2 regions of the Streptomyces flavalbus genome follow, and region 1 is predicted to be linked to the other one. Evidence: riboswitches for the same ligand, from Rfam matches in the RefSeq annotation. Region 1 holds a riboswitch; the other holds the start of a gene.
What was found. A riboswitch is a leader RNA that binds a small molecule or an ion and turns the genes downstream of it on or off. The one in region 1 is predicted to bind S-adenosylmethionine.
Positions count from the first base shown of each region.

Region 2: another riboswitch for S-adenosylmethionine. It lies ahead of thrC (threonine synthase); the one in region 1 lies ahead of ACFQZ6_RS09410 (aminotransferase class V-fold PLP-dependent enzyme).

Region 1 covers NZ_JBHTEB010000001.1:2,123,024-2,127,228, reverse strand. Annotated here, with positions in the region: gene qcrB (cytochrome bc1 complex cytochrome b subunit) at 1-779, shown strand, start outside; gene trpD (anthranilate phosphoribosyltransferase) at 907-1,971, shown strand; SAM riboswitch class IV at 2,048-2,164, shown strand; gene ACFQZ6_RS09410 (aminotransferase class V-fold PLP-dependent enzyme) at 2,272-3,561, shown strand; gene ACFQZ6_RS09405 (Lrp/AsnC family transcriptional regulator) at 3,542-3,823, opposite strand; gene ACFQZ6_RS09400 (rhomboid family intramembrane serine protease) at 3,820-4,205, opposite strand, start outside.
Region 2 covers NZ_JBHTEB010000001.1:3,690,337-3,694,541, forward strand. Annotated here, with positions in the region: gene ACFQZ6_RS16465 (MoaD/ThiS family protein) at 231-506, opposite strand; gene thrC (threonine synthase) at 503-1,783, opposite strand; SAM riboswitch class I at 1,802-1,960, opposite strand; gene ACFQZ6_RS16475 (glucosyl-3-phosphoglycerate synthase) at 2,124-3,068, shown strand; gene ACFQZ6_RS16480 (alpha,alpha-trehalose-phosphate synthase (UDP-forming)) at 3,129-4,205, shown strand, end outside.

The DNA of each region.
Region 1 (4,205 bases):
CGCAGATCAACCCGATCTGGGCGATCGGCCCCTACCGTCCCGACCAGGTGTCCACGGGCGCCCAGCCGGACTGGTACATGGGCTTCGCCGAGGGCCTGGTGCGCTACTTCCCGGGCTGGGAGGTCAACTTCTGGGGTCACACGCTCGTCCTGGGCGTGTTCATCCCGCTGGTGATCTTCGGTCTGGTGCTGGTGGCGATCGCGGCCTACCCGTTCATCGAGGCGTGGGTCACCGGCGACAAGCGCGAGCACCACATCCTGGACCGCCCGCGCAACGCCCCGACGCGCACCGCGTTCGGCGTCTCCTGGATCACGCTGTACATGGTCACGCTGGTCGGTGGTGGCAACGACCTGATCGCCACCCACTTCCACCTGTCGATCAACGCGGTCACCTGGTTCGTCCGGATCTTCTTCTTCGCCGGACCGGTCCTCGCGTTCATCGTCACCCGGCGGATCTGCCTGGGCCTGCAGCGCCGCGACAAGGAGAAGGTGCTGCACGGCCGGGAGACCGGCACGATCAAGCGCCTGCCGCACGGCGAGTTCATCGAGATCCACGAGCCGCTGAGCCAGGACCAGCTCCACACCCTCACCGCCCACGAGCAGTACAAGCCGCTCGAACTCGGCCCCGCGGTCGACGAGAACGGTGTGGAGCGCAAGGTGAAGGGCTCCGAGAAGCTGCGCGCCAAGCTGAGCAAGGCGTACTTCGGCGAGGAGTCGCAGATCGCCAAGCCCACCGTCGAGGAGTACAAGGAGATCACGAGCGGCCACGGCCACCACTGATCCCGCGTTCGCCACGCCACACGAAGGGCCCCCGTCCGGTGTTCGGACGGGGGCCCTTCGGCGCGCCCGGACCTGGATAGGCTGGCCCCACCGACTGTCCTACGACGATCACGATCAGGAGCGGCTGATGAGCGCTGTGACCCCCGCTGGAGGCGACACCGCGGCGGGCCGTTCCTGGCCCGCCCTGCTGAACGGCCTGCTGGATGGCCAGGACCTGAGCGCCGACGCCACCGCCTGGGCGATGGACAGGATCATGAGCGGTGAGGCGACGGACGCCCAGATCGCCGGGTTCGCGGTGGCGCTGCGGGCCAAGGGGGAGACCGTCGAGGAGATCTCCGGCATGGTCCGCACGATGTACGAGCACGCCAACGTGATCGAGGTGCCGGGCGACACCGTCGACATCGTCGGCACCGGCGGCGACGGCGCCAGGACGGTGAACATCTCCACCATGTCGTCGATCGTCATCGCCGGTACCGGCGCGAAGGTCGTCAAGCACGGCAGCCGGGCGGCCTCCTCGGCGTCCGGCGCCTCCGACGTGCTGGAGAAGCTCGGCGTCAACCTGGAGCTGACGCCGCAGCGGGTCGCGGAGGTCGCGGAGGAGGCCGGGATCACCTTCTGCTTCGCGGTGAAGTTCCACCCGGCGCTGCGCCATGTGGCCGCCGCGCGCGGCCAGTTGGGCATCCGGACGACCTTCAACTTCCTCGGTCCGCTGACCAACCCGGCCAAGGTGCGGGCGCAGGCCGTCGGGGTCGCCTCGCTGCGGATGGCGCCGATCATGGCGGGGGTGCTGGCGGAGCGCGGCAACTCCTCGCTGGTGTTCCGCGGCGACGACGGCCTGGACGAACTGACGACCACCTCGACCTCCCGGGTGTGGATCGTCCGGGACGGCAAGGTCACCGAGGAGACCTTCGACCCGGCGGACGTCGGCCTGCGGCGGGTGCCGGTGGAGGCGCTGCGCGGCGCCGACGCCTCCTACAACGCCGAGGTCGCCCGGCGGCTGCTGGACGGCGAGGAGGGCCCGGTGCGCGACGCGGTCCTGCTGAACTCGGCGGCGGCGCTGGCGGCGCTCGAACCGGAGGACGGGCCGCTGGTGGACCGCATCCGGTTCGGCATGGCGAAGGCGGCGGAGGCCATCGACTCCGGCGCGGCCAAGCGCACCCTGGACCGCTGGGTGGCGGTCAGCAACGCGTGAGTTCCGTGCGGGGCGCGGTCCGGATCCTGGACCGCGCCCTTGCGCGTCGAAGATCGTATGGCAAGATGCCGTACCAGGTCATGAGTGACAGCCAATAGGCCCCGGCTGGCTGTCCGGCAACCCTCCGTCCGTGGCGGGGTGCCCCGGGTGAAGACCAGGCCGTGAACAGCAGGGTTCATGGCAAGCGCGGTCGTCGAGGAGTTCTTCCATGAGTCAGCGAATGCGATAGGGCCGCCGAGCCCCGCCTCCGCACGCCCTCTTCCCTCTCCTCTTCTCTCTTTCCTCGCATGGGGGTTCGCCATGTCCGTCGTCACACCCGTCTGTGCCCCGCTGCCCGTTCTGGGCCGGGATGTCACCGTTCCGCTCGCCAGCGGCGGCGAGACCACCTACGCCGCGCTCGACTACGCCGCCAGCGCCCCCGCCCTGCAACGGGTCTGGGACGACGTGGCCGCCTACGTGCCGTACTACGGCAGCGTCCACCGGGGCGCCGGGTACCTCTCGCGGCTCTCCACCGACCTGTTCGAGAAGGCCCGCGCCACCGTCGCCGCGTTCCTGGACTGCCGGGCCGACGACCAGGTGGTCTTCACCCGGTCGACGACGGACTCGCTGAACCTGCTCGCCGCCGCGCTGCCCGCCGACTGCCGGGTCTTCGTCTTCGAGACCGAGCACCACGCCGCCCTGCTGCCCTGGAACAGCGCCCGCGTCACCGTGCTCGACGCCCCGCGCGGCCCCGGCGAGGCGGTGGCGACGCTGGAGCGCGCCCTCGCCGACCGTGACGACCCGCACGGCCCCGCCCTGGTCTGCGTCACCGGCGCCTCCAACGTCACCGGCGAGCTGTGGCCGGTCACCGAGCTGGCCGCCGCCGCCCACGCGCACGGCGCCCGGATCGTCCTGGACGCCGCCCAGCTCGCCCCGCACCACCCGGTGAGCGTGCGTGACCTGGACGTCGACTGGGTCGCCTTCTCCGGGCACAAGCTGTACGCGCCCTTCGGCTCGGGTGTCCTCGCGGGGCGTGCCGACTGGCTGCGGGAGGCCGAGCCGTACCTCGCGGGCGGGGGCGCGAGCCGGGGTGTGGTGCGGCGCGCGGACGGGGGAGTGGAGGTGCGGTGGCAGGAGGGCGCCGCGCGGCACGAGGCGGGCTCGCCCAACGTCATCGGCGCCTACGCCATCGCCTCCGCCTGCACGGCGCTCACCGAGGCGGGGTTCGAGGCGCTGGTCGCCCGGGAGCGGTACCTGATCGAGAAGGTGCGGGCGGGCCTCGGCGACCTTCCCGAGGTCCGCTTCCTGTCGCTGTTCGGGGACGACGCCCCGCGCGTGGGGGTGCTGTCCCTCGTGGTCGACGGCTGGCCCAGCGCCGACCTGGCGACGGCCCTGTCCGCGGAGTACGGCATCGGGGTGCGGGCGGGCCTGTTCTGCGCCCACCCCCTGGTGCGCACGCTCCTCGACGGCGCCGACGCCACCTGTGAGTCCGCCGAGGGGCCCAGCGCGCTGCGGGTGAGCTTCGGCGCCGGGACGCCGGACGAGCACGTGGACCGCTTCGTGGCCGCGGTCCGCCAGCTCGTGTCCCGCGCTACGAGTCCAGGCCGATAGCGAACGCGGCCTCCAGGTCGTGCTGCGAGTACGTCCGGAAGGCCACGTGGGTGTCCGTCGCCTCGACGCCGGGGATCTTGCTGATCCGCCCCGGGATGACCTCCGCCAGGTCCTCGTGCTCCCGCACCCGGACCATCGCGATCAGGTCGTACGTCCCGGTCACGGAGAACACCTCGCTCACGCTCTCCAGGGAGGCGATCTGCTCGGCGATCTCGGGGATGCGGTCCACGCTGGTCTTGATGAGGACGATCGCGGTGATCACGGCTGGTTCTCTCCCTCGGGGGCCTGGGCTGGAGCGGCGGGCTTCACTCTAGTCCTCCCCCCGAACCGGGCCCACGCGAAGCAGAAGCCGAGGCCGAAGCCCAGCAGGTGGGCCAGGTAGGCCACCCCGGGTCCCTGGGTGGCCCGCCCCGCCGCCAGCCACTGCAGGACCGCCCAGAACGGCAGCACCACCCAGGCCGGGAACCGCACCGGCAGGAAGAACAGGAACGGCAGGAGACTGGTGACGCGGGCGTCGGGGAAGAGGAACAGGAACGCGCCGAGCACCGCCGAGATCGCCCCCGAGGCGCCGACCAGCGACTGCTGCGAGTCGGCGTTGGCGGCGGCGTAGCCCAGCAGGGCGAGGTAGCCGCAGCCGAGGTAGA
Region 2 (4,205 bases), 1.6 Mb from region 1:
AGAATTCACCAGAATTCAGGGCAAGTCGGGCCCGACAAAAGGATTGAATGGCGCAAAGGTGGCACACACTTTGGCTACTTCTTATCGCACGCGGAGCCGGAACTCATAGCCACTCGGCATCCGGAAGGCGACCCGTTCCCCAACTGTACCGCGCTCAATCACACGGAATGACCCCCTCCGCTTTTTGCGAAGGGGGTCACAGAGGGGGCGCGGGCGACGCTCGGCGGGGCTCAGCCTCCGGCGACCGCCGGGATGATCGACACACCGGCGCCGTCCGGGGTGGCCGTCTCCAGCCCCTGCTCGAAGCGCACGTCGTCGTCGTTGACGTACACGTTCACGAACCGGCGCAGCTTGCCCTGGTCGTCGAGGACGCGGGCGGCGATGCCGGTGTGGTTCTTCTCCAGGTCGGAGATGACCTCGGCGAGGGTCGCGCCCTCGGCGGCGACCTCGGCCTGGCCGCCGGTGTAGGTGCGCAGGATGGTGGGGATGCGAACGGTCACGCTCATGCGAGGCCAGCCTCTCGGAACGACTCCAGGTTGGGACGGATGGTCGCGGTCAGACCGGTACCGGCCACCGCGTCGAGGGTCTTCAGACCGTCACCGGTGTTGAGGACGACGGTGGTCAGCGTCGGGTCCAGGACCCCCGCCTCGATCAGCTTGCGCGTGACGCCCACCGTCACACCACCCGCCGTCTCGGCGAAGATGCCCTCGGTCCGCGCGAGCAGCTTGATGGCGTCGACGATCTCCGCGTCCGTGACGTCCTCGACGGCGCCGCCCGTGCGCCGGGCGATGTCCAGCACGTAGGGCCCGTCGGCCGGGTTGCCGATGGCCAGCGACTTGGCGATGGTGTCCGGCTTCTGCGGCCGTACGACGTCGTGCCCGGCCTTGAAGGCGGTGGACACCGGCGAGCAGCCGAGCGCCTGCGCCCCGAAGATCTTGTACGGCCGGTCCTCCACGAGGCCCAGCTCGACCAGCTCCCGCAGCCCCTTGTCGATCTTCGTGAGCTGGGAGCCGGAGGCGATCGGCACCACGATCTGGTCGGGCAGCCGCCAGCCGAGCTGCTCGCACACCTCGTACGCGAGCGTCTTGGAGCCCTCGGCGTAGTAGGGCCGCAGGTTCACGTTGACGAACCCCCAGCCCTCGCCCGCGGGGTCGCCGATCAACTCGGAGCAGAACCGGTTGACGTCGTCGTAGTTGCCCTGGATGCCGACCAGCTCGCCGCCGTAGACGGCGGCCATGACGACCTTGCCCTGCTCCAGGTCGTGCGGGATGAACACGCACGAGCGGAACCCGGCCCGCGCGGCGGCGGCACCGACGGCACCGGCGAGGTTCCCGGTCGACGAGCACGACAGGGTGGTGAACCCGAAGGCCCGCGCCGCCTCCAGCGCCTGCGCGACGACCCGGTCCTTGAAGGAGTGCGTCGGGTTACCGGAGTCGTCCTTCACATACAAACCGCCGGTGACGCCCAGCTCCCGCGCCAGGTTCCGGGCGTCGACGAGCTTGGTCCAGCCGGGGTTCAGGTTGGGCTTGTCGGCCACGTCGGCCGGAACGGGCAGCAGCGGCGCGTAACGCCAGATGTTCGCGGGCCCGGCCTCGATCCGCTGACGCAGCTCTTCGGCGTCGTAGGCGGAGAAGTCGTAGGCGATCTCCAGCGGCCCGAAACACTCCTCGCAGGCGAAGACGGGCCCGAGGGGTACCCGGTGTCCGCACTCCCGACAGGAGAGCGCCGCGGCGGGACCCAGGTCAACAGTGGGGGTGGCGCTTGCAACAGTCTGCACAGCCATGTGAGGCGAGGCCCTTTCTCCTCATCTTCCTCACGACGCATCTCGCCGTGAGACGGATTTGGCACCTTCCCTAGCCGGGAGCCTCGCGGAAGCGGTCGCCATCGACCGGTACGAGAACCGACTGGAGGGTTGCCGGGGCTTCAACGGGCCGTGTCCCTCTGCCCCTCTGGATGAGCGGTATGTGGTTGTGAACGCCGATGCCCCCCGACATGCGATGGTCATCCGCGTTGTTCAAGACTGTAACCGAAGGCCAGGACAGTTGAGATAGTCGTCCGAACCGCGAGATGGATCACACACGCACGCCGTGACCACCTGATCGAACAGTGAGGAGCCGCCAACTGTGCTGGAAGAAGTCGAGCGCTGGCTGAGCACCCGCTCCTGGTCCAAGACCGACCGACCGCTCCACCAGATACTGGCCGCGAAACGCGCGACGGGCCAGTCGGTCAGCGTCGTGCTGCCCGCGCTCAACGAGCAGGAGACGGTGGGCGACATCGTCGCCGCCATCCGCCACGATCTCGTCCACCAGGTGCCCCTGGTCGACGAGATCGTGGTCGTCGACTCCGGCTCCACCGACCAGACCGCCAAGGTGGCCGCCGCGGCGGGCGCCACGGTCGTGCACCGCGACGCGATCCTCCCGCGCGTCCCCACCGTCCCCGGCAAGGGCGAGGTCCTCTGGCGGTCCCTGCTGGCCACCTCGGGGGACATCGTCTGCTTCGTCGACGCCGACCTGAAGGAGTTCTCCTCCGACTTCGTCTCCGGCATCGTCGGCCCGCTGCTCACCGACCCCGGCGTGGACCTCGTCAAGGCCATGTACGACCGGCCCCTCGCCGGTACCGGCGGCCAGGGCGGCCGGGTCACCGAACTCATGGCCCGCCCCCTGCTCAACATGCACTGGCCGCAGCTCGCGGGCTTCGTGCAGCCGCTGGGCGGCGAGTACGCGGCCCGCCGCACGCTCCTCGAACAGCTCCCCTTCCCCGTCGGCTACGGCGTGGAGCTGGGGATGCTGGTCGACAGCCTGCACCTGGTGGGCCTAGACGCCCTCGCCCAGGTCGACGTGGGCGTCCGCAAGCACCGCCACCAGGACGGCCAGGCCCTCGGCCGGATGGCGGCGGCGATCTACCGCACCGCCCAGCTCCGGCTGGCCCGCGGCCATCTGATCCGGCCGTCCCTCACCCAGTTCGAACGCGGGGAGGACGGCTTCGAGCCACGCACCTACTCCGTCGACACCGAGGAACGGCCGCCGATGGTGGAGATCGCCGAGTACGCCTCCCGCAAGGTGGCGTGACCCGGCCAGCGTGCCGTACCGCACGTTTGAGCGTTTCCGGGCCGGGCTAGGTTGAGGCGTATGGCTTCCACGCAGGCTGCACAGGTGCTGGTCGCATCCAACCGCGGCCCGGTCTCCTACCAGGTGGACGAGGACGGCTCGCTGCACGCCAGACGCGGCGGCGGCGGGCTCGTCTCCGGACTCTCCGCGATCGGCCCCGACGCGGGCGCGCTCTGGGTCTGCTCGACCCTGGGCGACGGCGACCGCGAGGCGCTGCGCCGCGGCGTCTCGGAACCGGGCGTCCACATGCTGGACATCCCGGCGTCCGTCCACACGGCCGCCTACAACGGCATCGCGAACTCGGTCCTGTGGTTCGTCCACCACATGCTGTACGAGACCCCCGTCGCCCCCACCTTCGACGCGGAGTTCCGCGCCCAGTGGGACTCCTACGCCACCTACAACCGCGCCTTCGCCGAGGCACTGGCCGAGCAGGCGGCGCCCGAGGCGAGCGTGCTCGTCCAGGACTACCACCTCACCCTGGTCCCCGGGATGCTCCGCGCCCTCCGCCCCGACCTGCGCATCGGGCACTTCTCGCACACGCCCTGGGCGCCCCCCGAGTACTTCCGCGTCCTCCCCGACGACATCGCCGCCGAGATCCTCGACGGCATGTTGGGCGCCGACCGCCTCGGCTTCCTCACCCGGCGCTGGGCGGACGCCTTCACCGCCTGCTGCGAGGCGCTCACCGACGGCCTCGGCGCGACCCGGGTGGGCGTGCACGGCCTGGGCGCCGACGCGGACTTCCTCCGCGACCGGGCCCACCAGCCGGACGTGGCGGACCGGATGGACGCCCTGCGCGCGGAGATCGGCACGGCACCCGACGGGAGCCCCCGCAGGACGATCGTGCGCGTGGACCGCACGGAACTGTCCAAGAACATCGTCCGGGGCCTGCACGCCTACCGGCACCTCCTCGACACCCGCCCCGAGTGGCACGACCGCGTCACCCACGTGGCGTTCGCCTACCCGTCGCGGCAGGACCTCGCCGTGTACCGCGACTACACGGCGGAGGTGCGGCGGGTCGCCGAGCAGATCAACGCCGACCACGGCACACCGACCTGGACGCCGGTCATCCTGCACGTCAAGGACGACTTCGCCCGCTCC